Regions from separate parts of the Romboutsia lituseburensis genome, predicted to be linked through region 2. Evidence: riboswitches for the same ligand, from Rfam matches in the RefSeq annotation. Region 2 holds a riboswitch; the other holds the start of a gene.
What was found. A riboswitch is a leader RNA that binds a small molecule or an ion and turns the genes downstream of it on or off. The one in region 2 is predicted to bind FMN.

Region 1: another riboswitch for FMN. It lies ahead of ribD (bifunctional diaminohydroxyphosphoribosylaminopyrimidine deaminase/5-amino-6-(5-phosphoribosylamino)uracil reductase RibD); the one in region 2 lies ahead of NWE74_RS10730 (ECF transporter S component).

The regions. Positions count from the first base shown of each region.
Region 1 covers NZ_JANQBQ010000001.1:342,094-350,596, forward strand. The annotation lists gene NWE74_RS01685 (cellulose biosynthesis cyclic di-GMP-binding regulatory protein BcsB) at 1-1,509, shown strand, start outside; gene NWE74_RS01690 (glycoside hydrolase family 113) at 1,529-2,569, shown strand; gene NWE74_RS01695 (hypothetical protein) at 2,795-3,157, shown strand; gene NWE74_RS01700 (SAM-dependent methyltransferase) at 3,179-3,787, shown strand; gene NWE74_RS01705 (SpoIVB peptidase S55 domain-containing protein) at 3,873-4,802, opposite strand; gene NWE74_RS01710 (hypothetical protein) at 5,167-6,084, shown strand; FMN riboswitch at 6,141-6,257, shown strand; gene ribD (bifunctional diaminohydroxyphosphoribosylaminopyrimidine deaminase/5-amino-6-(5-phosphoribosylamino)uracil reductase RibD) at 6,481-7,575, shown strand; gene ribE (riboflavin synthase) at 7,577-8,224, shown strand; gene NWE74_RS01725 (bifunctional 3,4-dihydroxy-2-butanone-4-phosphate synthase/GTP cyclohydrolase II) at 8,267-8,503, shown strand, end outside.
Region 2 covers NZ_JANQBQ010000001.1:2,234,605-2,243,107, reverse strand. The annotation lists gene NWE74_RS10740 (Tex family protein) at 1-262, shown strand, start outside; gene NWE74_RS10735 (amidohydrolase) at 285-1,442, shown strand; FMN riboswitch at 1,571-1,689, shown strand; gene NWE74_RS10730 (ECF transporter S component) at 1,818-2,432, shown strand; gene NWE74_RS10725 (CAP domain-containing protein) at 3,001-3,774, opposite strand; gene tsaE (tRNA (adenosine(37)-N6)-threonylcarbamoyltransferase complex ATPase subunit type 1 TsaE) at 4,474-4,926, shown strand; gene tsaB (tRNA (adenosine(37)-N6)-threonylcarbamoyltransferase complex dimerization subunit type 1 TsaB) at 4,926-5,642, shown strand; gene rimI (ribosomal protein S18-alanine N-acetyltransferase) at 5,632-6,090, shown strand; gene tsaD (tRNA (adenosine(37)-N6)-threonylcarbamoyltransferase complex transferase subunit TsaD) at 6,090-7,106, shown strand; gene NWE74_RS10700 (MATE family efflux transporter) at 7,183-8,503, opposite strand, start outside.

The DNA.
Region 1 (8,503 bases), 1.9 Mb from region 2:
ATACCAGATAGTTACTCATCATCAGAACTTACATCAGGTATGATTTTAAGTTCTGATATTGGTAAAAACTTAAAAAATGAATCATTTAAATTTGATTTTAATTTATACTCAGATTTTAAAAATAAAAATGACAATATAATTTATATAGGAAAAGAAAATAATACTTCAAAAGAAATATTAAATCTATTAACAGAAGATGAAAAAAATAAGTTAAATGAAAATTGTATTATAAAACAGGCCAATTCAATATTTAATAAAGAGAAGAAAATGATAATTATAATATCTAATAAAGATGGATTACTAGAAAATGCAAGTAGGTTGATTAGCAGTGATGAATTAATTAAAAATTTAAATACTGAAAGTATGATAATTAATGAGAATACAGATGTAGATGATTTAAATAAAAAACTAAGTTCTAATAGAGTTTATTTAAAAGATTTAGGGTATGACAATATAATTGAAAAAGGACCTTTTTCTCAAGAAACAATAATAGATATAAAGATACCAAAAAACAAGATAGTAACAGATGGTTCAAAAGTTAAATTTAATATCAGATATGCACAAAATTTAGACTTTGAAAGAAGCTTAGCAACTGTTTATATAAATGAAATTCCAATAGGAAGTAAGAAATTATCTAAAGAAAAAAGTAACAATGACACTATCGAGTTAAAGCTTCCAAAGGAAATTTTCAACTATAATTATTATCAAATTAAGGTTGTGTTCAACTTAGAACTATTAGATTTAGCATGTGTAACAAGAGAAACAGATAATCCTTGGGCATATATATCAAATGATTCTTTTATAGATTTTTTATATGCAGATAATAAAAATTTAAACTTTAAAAATTATCCAAATCCTTTTGTAAATAATGATAAGTTTGATGACTTAAAAGTTATAATACCAGATAGCTCAAGTTCAGAGGATTTAACAAATATATCAAATATAATAAGCTATATAGGTAGAGATGTTAATATTAATAGTGGAGACTTCACAGTTTTAAAGAGTAGTGAAATAAAAAATGAAGATAAAAAAAGCAATTTAATTATAATTGGAACACCTAAAAATAATCAACTAATAAAAGACATAAATAAAAATTTAAATCTTAAATTTAAAAGTGATTACAGTGGATTTGAATCAGATGATAATATAAAATTTGTAGGTAAATATGCATCAGAGATTGCATCAATACAATTAATAGAATCGCCATATGAAAGGGCTAAGGCTACTATGGTTGTATCTTCAACAAATCCCAAAGATTTAAGCCTAGTTAGAGTTTACTTAAGTGACCTAAGACTTACAAAAGAACTTAAAGGGGATACAGTTATTATAGATAGAAATGGATATATAAAAGATTTAAGCTATAAAGAAAGTAGTCCAAACACTAAAGAAAGTATAAATACACATAAAACTTTAAGTAGCGAAGCAAAAATATTTATATTAGTAGCAATATTTTTATTTATAACATTAATAACATCTATAGCATTTTTAGTATTAAAATACAGAAAATAAATTGAAGAAAGGAGTACTAATGAATAAAAAAATAATAATTATAATAATAGTACTGCTTTTAGGGATATTTACTATAAGTAAGTTAAATTTAAATGAAAAACATTCTCAGGAGAAGATAAAATCTGTTAATTTATCGACAGACTATGAAATTAAACAAGTTTTAATTGATATAAAAAAATTAAATGTAAATACAGTTAATGTTCCAGTGGTGATAAATATACCAAGTTTAACCTCGAATGATATTATAATAGATGAATATAGTAAAGAGAAAGCTATAAAATTAATAAAAAAGCTTGAAGATAAAAAAATAAAAATAGTATTAGAGCCTTATCCTTGGATAAACAATGGAAGTGATTATGAAACAGAATATAATCCTTTAGATAAAGATAAATTTTTTTTAGATTGGAAAAATATTTTAAATTGTTTAATAGAAGATGTAGCCAATCCCTATAAAATAGATATTATGGTAGTATCTTCAAATATGAGTAAACTAGAAGTTTATGAAGACGAGTGGTGTGAAATAATAGATTTTGTTAAATCAAAATTTAATGGATTAGTTACCTATAAAACAGCATGGTGGTATACTGCTAAATGGGATAAAGAAAGTATAAATAGATACAATAATAAACTAAATAATAAACTATTTTCCAAGGTGGATTTTATATCTATTGGAGCATACTTTGAATTAAGCGAGAAAAGTGAAAATACTGTTGATGAATTGGTAAATTGTTTAAAATCGACTAGAATTTATAATCGACAACAAAATATAGTAAAAGAAATTCATAATTTTTATGAAAAATATCAAAAACCTATATTTTTAGGCGAGTTAGGATTTCCAAGACGAAGCTATGCAGCAACTCATCCTTGGGACAGTTTAGTGTCAGATATAGTAAACAATAAAGAGCAAACAAGGTGCTTTGAAGCTTATAAAATAGTATTTGAAGATGAAGATTTTATAAATGGATTTTCGGTGTTTGCTGTTGGACAAAAAGGTAAAGATAAAAACTTTTATCCATCAAAGGAAAGCATAAAAGTTATTTCAAAATGGTATGAAAAATAGTATTAGATCTCCTATAGCATTATCTAATGTTATAGGAGATTTTAATTATAAAATATAAATATGGTTTTATCTAGTTAAATAAAAATATTGAAAAAATATATATATTATATAAAATTAAATCTGTTAAAATAGTAATATCTAAATAAAGATTAAATAAATTTAGTGTATAAATAAACAGTATAAGGAAAAAAATAGTATTAATGAAAAATTACGGAGGGGTCTACCATGAATTCAAAAAAATTAATACTAATAAGTTCTATATTGTTTGGAATTTTATTTATTATATGTGTAAATGCTAATATATCTTATAATAATAAAGAAAAAAATAATGATAATGTTGAAGCTTTGATGATTAATAATGATGATAAAACTATAACTGAGAAGCAAGCAATAAAAAATGTGAAAGAATATTTAAATAAAACGGGTGGATATATTCCGCCTATAATAGATGTAGATAGCATTGATGGTAATTATTATTTAGTACACGCATATGAAATTATAGAAAATGAAGGTGAAAGTCATACGGCTACTACAGGATGGTTTCATGTTAATATAAATAATGGAGATGTTACCGACATAATAAATTAGCAATAAAAGGAAGGAATAAACATGCAAGAAGTGTCATATGAGAAATTATTAAATATAAAAACAACTGGAGAAGAGTTGTGGAGTGATAAAATAAATCATTATCATCCATATCAAGCAACTTTATATAAAGCTCTAGAAGATTTATTTAAAGAATATAGTTTAAGTACAAATGATTATGTAGTTGATTTTGGATGTGGAAAAGGTAGACTTAATTTTTATATAAATTACCATTTTAATTCAACTGTAATAGGAATAGAAATGGATGATAAATATTATAAAGAGTGTCTACTAAATAAAGAAAGCTATTTGAAGATACATAAAAAAAGTAGCAATAAAATAAATTTTGAATGCTGTTTTGCGCAAGATTATGAAATAAAACCGTTGGAAAATAAGTTTTACTTTTTTAATCCATTTTCAGTTCAGATATTTAGAAAAATTATTGATAATATTATAATCTCAGCTTATGAATATAATAAATTTGTAGACTTGATTTTATACTATCCATCAGATGATTACATATATTACTTAGAAAATGAAACTCCATTTATATTACATAAAGAAATACCAATAAGTAATTTATACGGTAAAGATAGTCAAGAGATGTTTTTAATTTATAAATTTGAATACTAATATTTGTAATTATTTATATAACTTAAAAATAAAAAGGAAGAAATTTCATATTTCTTCCTTTTTGATGTAAGCTAGTTTTGAGTAACTAATTTAAAACAATGCCAAGCATCCTATCTATATTTGTAATATGTCCCTCTTTAGGATTTGATATTTTAGTTGAGCGAACTCCACCAATTATTTTATTATCTTGTATAACTGGAGAGCCACTCATTCCTTTAACGATCCCACCTCTAAATTTTATTAATGAGTCATCAACTATTTTGATTCTAGATAATTCATTCTCAACTTTTGTTATTTCAATTTCATGAAGATTGAGTTCACTAGTAATAGGATCAGTACATAATATATATGCTTTTCCTAGTTTAGGCTTAGATATAGGAAGAGCTTGTTTAGAATTATATTTAAAATTATTATAATGTCCTTTAACTCCAAAGTTGTTAACTGAAGTTATTTCTCCTAGAAAATTTCCAATCCGACTTATTACCAAGAATCCAACATCATCCTTTGATGATTTTTTTTGTTGAACAAAATTTGTTTCAAAAATTTTTATTTTATCAAAATCTACATTGTATTTTACACAACTTAATTCGTGAGAAAGTCCTACGAAATTTCCATCTTTATCAATAGCAGTAATAGTTCCAACACCACCAGATGTACAAGATAATTGGTAAAGTCTTAATTCATCAGAAGTCATAGTTATTGATTTATCTTTGCCCTTTCTAAGTATATGAACTGTGACTTTTTCTTTTTCTAGTTTCATTATGTTTTGCATGTCATCTAAAGTAGTTGCTTTTCCCTTAGACTTGCAATCTATTGATATTATAACGTCTTTGCAGTTTAAACTTTTTGCTTGTTCACTCAAGAGACTTTCTACTGCAGGATATTTTAAATCAGAATATATATATACAACTTTACCTACAGGTATTAATTTTATATCATCAGTATTACAAAATGATATAGAAGTAGATAGAGCTATAAAAGTTAATATAAAAATTAAGTTTTTAATAAGTTTCATGCTGTCAGCTCCTTTGATGATTTAAATAAACTATAATAACAAAAATTGTAAATAAATCATAAAAATTTGTGTTAAAGTTATTTTATGAAATAAATAAAATATAAATACCTGGAAGTATATTTTATTAAGAACAAAATAATTAAAAGAATAATAATTAAAAAATATATATCAAGGAATAAAATTGTTTTAATTATAATATCTTTTATAAAAGATAAAAATATTGAATATTTAATTATGATTAAAGTTTAACTAAATTAAATATAAAAATCTAAAACTTTTAATATATTTAATAACAAAGAGAAAACCCCTGCCTTTAAAAAGGAGGGGAATTTTTATATAAAAGCAATTTAAAAGGAGTGATTTTATGGCAAAAATGATATCTGAATCATTTGTTTATGACCTAAAGGAAGGATGTTTATGCAAAATATTAAAATATGTGAAAGCAGACTCTACATTACAATTTGAAATTAGAAAAAATTATATAAATATATACTATAGAGGTGGAAGTTTAATAAAAATAAAAGAAGTTAGTGAAAATTTATACAATGCTTATTTTGATAAAAATTATATAACTTCAAATGATAGCGAGGGTGTAATTATACAATGCATAGAAGATATAGATAATTTAGAAAAAACAAGAAAACTTATACAATTTATACCAAAAATTAAACAACAAATGGATTTTTGGATGAAACTAAAAAAACCAGATGGAGGAGAACGCGAGTACAAACATATAGTTGCAAAGGAAAATAACTCAGGTAATGTAGGCAAATATAGTGATTATTTTATATGCGATATAGAGTATACAGTCCATTTAAATAAAGAGGAAAATTACAAGTTTGATATGATTGGTGTAAAATGGCCAGCAAATAGCAAATCTAGAGAAAATAATAATAACTTGAGCCTATGTATAATTGGTATGAAACATAATGAATATGAGGATTTTAATATAACTAATTATAGCAGTAAGATTTATGAATTTATCACTTGTGAAGAAAAGTTAAGTAGCTTAAAAGGAGAGATAAAAGAAATATATAACATTAAATCTCAACTTGGTCTTATTTATCCATATAATAATGTAAATATAGATTTTGGAAGCAATATTGAAATACTTTTTATATTTGCAAATCAAAATCCAAGACATAGCAAACTAAATACAGATATAGAAAATTTAAAAAAAACTACAGTATATAAAAATCTTTGTAACATAGCAGATATAAAGATTGCAAAAGGTTCTTTCATGGGATATGGACTATATGATGAAAATTTAACAAAAATATAAAATAAAAAATGTTGACAAATTAATATAAACTCGAATACAATTAAATTGAAAAATGAATAAATCTTCAGGGCAGGGTGAAATTCCCTACCGGCGGTAAAGCCCGCGAGCCTTAATTGGCATGATTCGGTGAAACTCCGAAGCCGACAGTAAAGTCTGGATGGAAGAAGATAGTTATATAAATCTAATTTAGTTAGTTTTGATTAGTGTACACAGCTCTGAAATATAAAATATTTCAGAGCTTTTTTAATTATAGGATATAAACTAAGCTTTAAATATAAACTATAATTAAATTATGTAAACTGACATTGATGATCTATATAAAATTATAAAAAGCCCTGAGTATAAACTTAGGGCTTTTTATAATTTATGAAATATTTGTTTAAGAGGTGAGATTAAATGAATGAGAAATATATGCGAGCTGCGATAGACTTAGCTAAAAAAGGCAAAGGGCGTGTAAGTCCGAACCCTCTAGTTGGAGCTGTTATTGTAAAAAATTCAAAAATAATTGGTCAAGGATATCATGAAGAGTATGGGCAAAATCACGCAGAAATAAATGCAATAAAAAGTACAAAAGAAGACTTAAAAGGATCAACTATGTATATTACTTTAGAACCGTGTTGTCACTATGGCAATACTCCACCTTGTGTAGATGAAATAATTAAAAGTAAGATTTCTAAAGTAGTTATAGGTCATTTAGATCCAAATCCAATAGTTTCAGGAAATGGAGTAAAAAAGCTTATACATAATAATATTGAAGTTGTAATTGATGTATTAAGAGATGAATGTATGAAAATGAACGAAGTATTTTTAAAATATATATTAAATAAAGAACCTTTTGTAATAATGAAAAACGCTATGTCATTAGATGGAAAAATAGCCACATACGCAGGTGAGTCAAAATGGATATCATCACAAAAATCAAGAGAAAAGGTACATGAATTAAGAAGTGAAGTAAGTGCTATTATGGTTGGAGTAGATACTATTATAAATGATGATCCAAGTCTTACATGTAGATTAATTAAAGGTAAAAATCCAATAAGGATTATAGTAGACTCAAGTCTGAGAATACCAATAAATAGCATTGTGTTAAAGGACAATTGTTCTAAAACTATAATAGCTACAACAAATAATTCAAATAAAGAAAAAGTAGAAAAGTTGAAATCAGAAGGAATAGATGTATTAGTAATAGATAAAAAAGATAATAGGGTTGATTTAAAAAAATTAATGAAAGCTTTAGGTAGATTACATATTGATAGTGTTTTACTAGAAGGAGGTTCGACGTTAAATTTTTCAGCACTAAAAGAAGGGATAGTAGATAAAGTTCAGATATATATTGCTCCGATGATTTTAGGAGGTAAATTAGCAAAAACCCCTGTGGGAGGAGAAGGAGTTAAATATTTAAGTGATGCGTACAATTTAACAAGTATAACTTTAAAAGTGATAGATAGAGATATTCTTGTTGAAGGATATATACATGGAAAGGAGGCTTAATTTGTTTACAGGGATAATTGAAGAAATAGGAATTGTAAAAGATATAAAAAAATCTGTCAAATCCTCAAAAATAACAATAGAAGCTAACAAAATATTAGAGAAGATAAACTTGGGAGACAGTATATCAACAAACGGAGTTTGTCTTACTGCAAGTAGTATCAATGAAAATTATTTTGAAGCTGATATAATGGCAGAAACTTTAAGAAGAAGTAATCTAGGTAAGCTTAAAATAGGAAGCAAGGTTAACTTGGAAAGAGCATTATGTTTAGAATGCAGATTAGGTGGACACATAGTAAGTGGTCATATAGATGGAATAGGAGAAATAATTTCATTTATAAAAGAAGACAATGCTATATGGGTTAGTATAAAAACCAGTAAAGACTTATTAAAGTATATTGTAGAAAAAGGATCAATTGCAATTGATGGAATAAGTTTGACTGTAGCATATGTAGATGATTATAAATTTAAGGTATCTGTAATACCTCATACAAAAAGTGAAACAACATTATTAAAAAAAAATGTAAAAGATACAGTAAATATAGAATGCGATATGATTGGAAAGTATGTAGAGAAGCTATTAGGTTTAAGTAAAAAAAACATAAAAAGTAATTTAAATGAAGATTTTCTTAAGGAGAATGGATTCATTTAATATTAAAATAATATGTTAATAAAATAGGAGAGGAAGTTAGTTATGTTTGAATTTAATACTATAGAGCAAGCAATAGAAGATATAAAAGAAGGTAAAATCATTATTGTAATAGATGATCCTAGTAGAGAAAATGAAGGGGATTTGTTGATGGCGGCTGAAAAGGTTACACCAGAAGCTATTAATTTTATGGCGACATATGCAAGAGGGCTTATATGTACACCAATAAATGATGAAAGATTGCAGGAATTAGATATTAAACAAATGGTAAATGACAATACA
Region 2 (8,503 bases):
ACCTATACTTAGAACGGATGTATTAAAAATAGAAGATATCCAAGAAGAAATGGTTCTAAAAGGTACAGTTAGAAATGTAGTAGACTTTGGAGCTTTCGTAGATATTGGAATAAAAAATGATGGTTTAGTTCATAAATCTCAAATGAGTAAATCATTTGTAAAAGATCCTATGTCTATAGTCACAGTAGGAGATATTGTAGACGTAAAAGTTATAGGAGTTGACATGAATAAGCAAAGAGTGGCTTTATCAATGAAGATATAAGCTTATATTAGGAGGAGAATATATGATATTCATAAAAAATGGAACAATAAATACTATAACTAACGGGATAGTTGAAGAAAATATAATTATAGAAAATGGAAAGATAGTGGCTATTGGAAAAAATTTAGATGTACCATCAGATGCACAAGTTATAGATGCAGATGGTAAGTTTGTATTCCCTGGATTTATAGATGCCCATACTCATTTAGGATTATGGGAAGATGGAATGGGATTTGAAGGTGCAGATGGAAATGAGGAAACTGATCCAATAACTCCACACCTAAATCCAATAGATGGTATAAATCCAATGGATAATACTTTTAAAGAAGCAGTTCAAGGAGGTATAACAGCGGTATGTACAACTCCAGGAAGTGCAAATGTAATGGGTGGCCAATGTATAGCTATAAAAACATTTGGTAGAAGAATAGATAAAATGGTTATAAAAAATCCTGTTGCATCTAAGATAGCTTTTGGTGAAAATCCCAAAAGTTGTTATGGAAGAGATGAGAAAATGCCTCAGACTAGAATGGCTATAGCTTCATTACTAAGAGAAAATTTAAAAAAGGCAGAAGAGTATTTAGATGAAATGGATTTATACATGGAGCATGAAGATCATGATAAGCCAGAGTATGATATAAGAATGGAGAGCTTATTGCCAGTGCTTAAAGGAGAAGTGCCATTTAAAGTTCATGCACATAGAGCGGATGATATATTTACAGCTATAAGAATAGCTAAAGAATTTGATCTAAAACTTACACTAGATCACTGTACAGAAGGTCACTTAATAGTTGAAGAATTAGTAGAAGAAGGATATCCAGTAATTGTGGGTCCTTCATTAACAGAAAAATCTAAAATAGAATTAAGAAATTTAACTTTTGATACAGCGGGAATATTATCTAATGCAGGACTAGATATATGTTTAATGACAGACCATCCTGTAATTCCTGTTCAGTATTTACCGTTATGTGCAGGTATAGCTGTTAAGCATGGTATGAAAAAAGAAAAAGCCTTTGAAGCTATAACTATAAATCCAGCTAAAACTTTAGGTATAGATAATAAAGTAGGATCTATAGAAGTAGGAAAAGATGCAGATATAGTTATATGGGATGGGTGTCCATTAGAAATACAAAGTAATGTATTATACACTGTCATAGATGGAAAATTAGTTTACAATAAATAATTATGGGTATAAAAATATAGTCGTCGTAATTAATTAACAGGTAATATAAGGTATATAAAAAAATTAGTTGACTTTGAGAGTTTAAATTAATACTATATAAATATAAGAATGGAAAAATCAATAGTAAGATAGATCTTCGGGGCAGGGTGAAATTCCCTACCGGCGGTACAGCCCGCGAGCTACATTTGTAGCATGATTTGGTGAAATTCCAAAGCCGACAGTAAAGTCTGGATGAGAGAAGAAGCAAATTTTTTACATTGTCTATTTATATACAATAAATTATGTATATTATATAACTTGCGCTCAAAAAATAAGCTCGAAGATAGATCTCTTCGAGCTTTTGTTTTTCCTAATAAAATTAGGAGGTTATATTTTATGCAAGGAACTTTAGAAAATAAAAGTGTTTTTAAAACATCTACATTAGTAAAGGTAGGAATTCTATCTGCAATTGGATATATATTAATGTTTATATCTGTTCCAATTCCAATGTTATTTCCAGAATTTCTAAAAATAGATGTATCTGATTTACCAGCATTATTAGGCGGAATTGCGCTAGGACCTATGGCAGGTGTTGCTATAGCATTTCTTAAAAATTTATTACAGTTTATAACAGGTATGTCTACAACAGGTGGTGTTGGAGAATTTGCAAATTTCGTAATAGGTGGATCATTTGTTTGGACAGTTTCTTATGTTTATACAAAGAAAAGAGAAAAATCAGGAATTATAATAGGACTTATACTTGGAGTATTTGTTATGACTATAGTTGGATGTTTATCAAATTACTATATAATGCTACCATTTTATAGCACTATAATGCCGATAGAAGCAGTAATAGAAATGGGAGCAGCAATTAATCCTTATATAGTAGATAAACTGACATTTGTAATATGGATAATAGCTCCGTTTAATTTATTAAAAGCAACTATAATGTCATTGTTGACATTACCTTTATACAAAAGAACAGAGAAGATATTAAATAGAGTTAAATAAAATAAAACTCCCTAACTTAAATTAGGGAGTTTTTTACGTACAAATTCATTGATATCATGAAGTTTAGATCCAATACGTTAGGTTAAACTAAACGAATTTTTGCTAAAAAAAGTGATCAAAGTAAACTATAAAACTAATAATTCCAGTTACTATAGTATATATTAGAGATACTATAAAAGGGAGATTTATATTGAATTGAATATCACCGTTATTTTTTCTTGTATCACTTTCAAGTAAAAATTTATATCGTAAATCACATGCAGAAGTAGTTGCTCCACCATCACTAGAGAAAAATGCTATAAAAATAGTAACTAATATTCCTGTTAAAAAAGAAAATTCAAAAAAACTAGTTTTGAAAAGATTACACAGTATAAAATTACAAATGATAAGAATTAAAAAGGTCGAGATTATAGAAATAAGTTTTTTCAAATATAAGCCCTCCAATATTTTATTTGTAATTATATTATATTTATATAAGAGTATTTTGTGAGAGGTAATATTATGCTATAAATTATGATAAAAGAGAAAAGACACTTATTTTTAATAAGTGTCTTTTAATATAAATTTATTATTTTCCTATAAACATTTGTGTCCAGTATAATTGTCCGTTTGAAGCTTTAGCTATACCAACACCTAGCTCAGTAAAGTTAGGGTTTAATATATTTTTTCTATGACCTTCAGAGTTCATCCAAGAATTCATAACTTCAGCAGGAGTTCTTTGTCCCATTGCTATATTTTCTCCAGCTGTTTTGTAAGATATTCCGAATTGTTTCATCATATCAAATGGTGAACCATAAGTAGGAGAAGTATGGTCAAAATAGTTTTTGTTTATCATATCTTGCGATTTTGTAGTTGCAACATTAGATAATTCTTTATTTAATGTTAAAGGCTTAGCTCCAACTTTAGCTCTTTCTTGGTTAACTAAGTTTAATACTTCTTGTTGTTGAGCTGAGAATGAAGTATTAGACTCTGGTTTGTTTTCAGGTTTTACAGTATTGTTATTATTGTTGTTACTATTATTGCTGTTGCTTGAATCACCAGGAACTGAAGGTTTGTTCTCTGGAGTAGTATTAGGTTTTTCAGGCTTTACAGTATCATTGTTTGAACATCCAGAATTAGTTGGTTTGTTAACGTTACAATCTGAGTTAGTTGGTTTGTTAACGTTACAATTTTTCTTATATTTAAAACAATTTTTATTTAAATTTACACATACTATTTGTAATTTTTGATTAGAGTTCTTGCATGTAGTAGTTCTTGAATCTGCATGAGATGTAACTATGCTACCTGCCGATACTATTGATATTAATCCTGCTGCTACTAGCGTTTTTATTTGTTTTTTCATTTTAATCCACCTCTAGTTTATCTTTAATTCAGATTTCATCAAAAGGTTACAAAAAAGTTACAATTGATGATGTGAATATAGTATCACAATTAAAATAAAAATCTACATGTAAAATTATTCCTAGTATAAACATTGGATTAGGAGCTTATTTAATAATATTAGCTTAAATTAAGCCATAGCAAAGGGGTAAGGGGTTCGATTAAAGTTTATATAATGTAAAAAATTTCAATAATATATATAATTTACAATATAAAAATTAGTATATTTTTAGAAAATTAAAAAGCACTTACTTAAAAAAGTAAGTGCTAGGGGGAATAAGGAATATTTAATATTTGGGGGAGTAAATATCCTTTGTATTTAAATTATGGTCAATAGTTCAGAACCGTATACACATTTTTACAAAAAAAATAAAAAAATATAAATTATAAGAAAATTGAAAATAAAATTTAAATATAAATAAAATGAAAGTTAAAAAATCAACAATAATATAGTTTATACTTATAAATACTTTATAATAATACATTGTTATAATATAATAATATCTAGTTGACTATTATTAATAGTTTGTTTATTTATAAAACAAATAGTATTGTTATAATATAAATGAATATAGTTGATAATTATAATTAAGATATTTTTATAAATGAATATATATTTGAAATATATAGTTATTACATAAATTTTTATGGAGATGAAATTATGGTTAATATATACTTAGAAAATGAACAAAAAACAAAAGAAATCGGATATAAATTAGGAACTTTACTGCAACCAGGTAGTGTAATTTGCTTAATAGGTGATTTAGGAGCAGGTAAAACGACAATGACACAAAGCTTAGCAGAAGCTTTAGAAGTTGATGATTATATAACTAGTCCTACATTTACTATAGTAAATGAATACGAAGGAAAGATGCCTTTATATCATTTTGATGTTTATAGAATCGGTAGTAGTGATGAAATGTATGAAATTGGTTACGATGAGTACATAAATGGAGAAGGTGTTTGTATCATAGAGTGGGCAAATCTTATAGAAGATATACTTCCAGAAGAATATTTACATATAGAGCTGAAATATAAAGATATGTCTAGAGAAATGATATTAAATCCAGTGGGAAAAAAATATGAAGAAATAGTTGAGGAGTTGACAAAATAATGAAGGTTTTAGGAATAGATACATCTTCATTAGCTGCAAGTGTTGCAGTTATTGAAGATAATAAATTAATTTGTGAGTACACTATAAATACTAAGAAAACTCATTCTCAAAAGCTTATGCCTATGATTGAAAATATGCTTAAAATAAGTGATATTAATATCAATGAAATAGATGTATTAGCTGTTTGTGAAGGTCCAGGATCATTTACAGGATTAAGAATAGGAATGTCTACTGCAAAAGCTATATCACATGTGAATAATTTACCTATAGTAGGAGTTAATTCAGTTGAATTATTGGCTGCAAATATGAATTTATGTGATAAAAAGATATGTTCTATATTAGATGCACAAAGAACTCAAGTATATATGGGTCAATATAAATTTGAGAATAATGAACTAGTAGAATTAAAGTCAGTTGATGTAGTAGAAATAGATGATTTATTAGAAGAATTATCGCAAACTAATGAAGAGTGGATAATAGTTGGAGAAGCAGTATACAAGTACGAGGACAAGATAAAATTAAAATCTAATATACATATACCTGCACCTTCTCATAATGTAAATAAAGCAAGTAGCTTATGCTCTGTTGCTATAAATAAATATAATAAAAATATAAATGTATATGATTGTTTCGGAATAAATCCATTATATATAAGAAAATCTCAAGCAGAAGTTCAATATGATGAAAAAATGAAGAGGATACAAAATGGAAAATAATTTAGTAATAGAGCAAATGACATCGAAAGATATAGATGGTGTTTTTCAAGTAGAAAAAGACTGCTTTGAACATCATTGGTCTAAGGATGCTTTTAAAAAAGAACTTAATAATGATGTTGCAAGATATTTAGTTGCAAAAATAGATAATAAAGTAGTAGGCTATGTTGGAATATGGTTTGTTATGGATGAAGGACAGATTACCAATGTAGCTGTACACAGTGAATATAGAGGATTAAAAATAGGAGATAAGCTAGTGAACGCATTAGTAGAATTATGTAGAGCTAATAGTATAGTTGCAATGACATTAGAAGTAAGAGTATCTAATATTGTTGCTCAAAATCTTTATAAAAAATATGGATTTAAACTAGCTGGAATTAGAAAAGAATATTATAGCGACAATAAAGAGGATGCTATGATAATGTGGAATGATATAAAGGCGGTGAAGTAATGAAAGATATAATAACACTATCTATAGAAAGTAGCTGCGATGAAACTTCTATAGCAGTTTTAAGAAATGGTAGAGAAGTATTATCAAACGTAGTAAACACTCAAATAGAATTACATAAAAAATTTGGTGGAGTAGTACCAGAAGTAGCATCAAGAAAGCATATAGAAAATATAGATGAAGTTTTAGATGAAGCATTAAAACAAGCGAATATTACGTTAAATGATGCTGATCATATAGCTGTAACATATGGCCCAGGTTTAGCAGGAGCTTTACTTGTTGGTTTATCTTATGCAAAAGCACTTGCATATACAACAGACAAACCATTAGTAGGAGTAAACCACATAGAAGGACACGTTAGTGCTAATTATATAGAACATAAAGATTTGAAACCACCATTTATAACTCTTATTGTTTCAGGAGGACATACTCATCTAGTAGAAGTTAAAAATTATGGTGAATATGAAATTTTAGGTAGAACTAGAGATGATGCATCAGGTGAAGCATTTGATAAAATAGCAAGAGCTATGGAATTAGGTTATCCAGGTGGTCCGATAATTGATAGATTAGCAAAGCAAGGCAACAAAAATGCTATAGATTTCCCAAGGGCATACCTAGATGATGGATATGATTTTAGTTTTAGTGGATTAAAATCAGCTGTATTAAATTATTTAAATGCTAAGAAGATGAAAAAAGAAGATATAATAGTGGAAGATGTATGTGCATCATTCCAAGAAGCTGTTGTTGAAGTGTTATCTAATAAAGCTATAAAAGCTGCAATAGAAAAAGGATATAATACAATAGCACTTGCTGGTGGGGTAGCATGTAACTCAGCTCTTAGAGAGAAAATAACAGAGTTAGGTAAGACAAAAAATATAGATATAAAATATCCACCAATAGATTTATGTACTGATAATGCTGCGATGATAGGATGTGCAGGATATTATAACTTTATCAATGGAAGAAGAGATGATATGAGTCTTAATGCAGTTCCAAATCTAAGAATAGGTCAAAAATAATTTATTATAAATATAAAATGTATAAAAAGGAGTTCAGATGTGATTATTTTCACTTTCTGAACTCCTTTTATTAATTTTAATTTATTTCTTTAACTATGTTAGCTGCCCATTTTTTAGAAAGAGCTCGTGGAACACCAAATATAAACTTAAATATTTCTTCAGCATACGTAAGTAAAACTAAGATATATATTGGAGCACCGTAAAATGCTGCTAAGAATGTTAGTGGTATTGAAGCAAACCACATACATCCTAATTCTAAAAACAGTGCATATTTTGTATCTCCACCACTTCTTAAAATACCGATAACTATCAAAGTATTAAATGATTTAAGAGCCATCATAATACCCATGATTACAAATATTTTAGTAATATCAGGAGCTAAACTATCAGATACACTAAATATTTTTAGTAAGAATGGTATGTTTAATATTAACAATCCACCAAATATTAAACCAGCTAAAAAAGTAAGTGCAGAGAATTTTTTTGCATATACAATTGCTCTATCTATATTGTCAGCACCTAATTCATTTCCAAGCATTATAGATGCACCAATAGCTATACATACAGCTGTCATTATAAAGAAGTTACCTGTACTAGTAGCTATTTGACTAGCTGCTATAGCTGAAGTACCTGCTCTTGAATAAGCAACAGAGTATAAAACTGTACCTACCGCCCATGCACTGTCATTTAAGAATATTGGCATACTTTTTGATAAAAATGAAATAGTAAAATCTTTTGTTATAAGTTTTAAGTCGGATAATCCAAATCTTAAAACATAGTCTTTTTTCATAAAGTATACATATCCCAGTATTAAAACTAACTCAACCATTCTAGCAGTGACTGTTGCTATAGCAGCACCTTTTACACCTAACATTGGAAGTCCTAAGTTTCCAAATATAAGACCATAATTAAGTATTATATTAACTACTAGTGCAGCTGAACTACAAAACATACCTAATTTAGGATTTCTTACTCCTCTTGATCCCATACTAAATACAGTACTAATAGCAATAAGTGGATAACAAAAAACTACAATGCTAAAATATTCTGTACATAACTTGATAACTTCAGGATCATAAGAAAATATATGAATTATATTAGTAGGTATAACTAAAGCTGGTATAAAGAAAAATAAACTAAGTATTATTGCTAATAAAGTACTAAATCCAGTTACTTTACGTATATTAGTTACATCACCTTTTCCAAAAAATTGAGAAATAAATACTCCTGCTCCTCCAGTGATACCAGATAATGACATGTTAAATAAGAAGAAAAACTGATTAGCAACTCCTATTGAAGCAACTGAACTCTCTCCTAAACTACTTATCATCATGGTATCTATTACATTTACAGAAGTAGATATAAGTTGTTGAATAATTATAGGTATACATAATGAA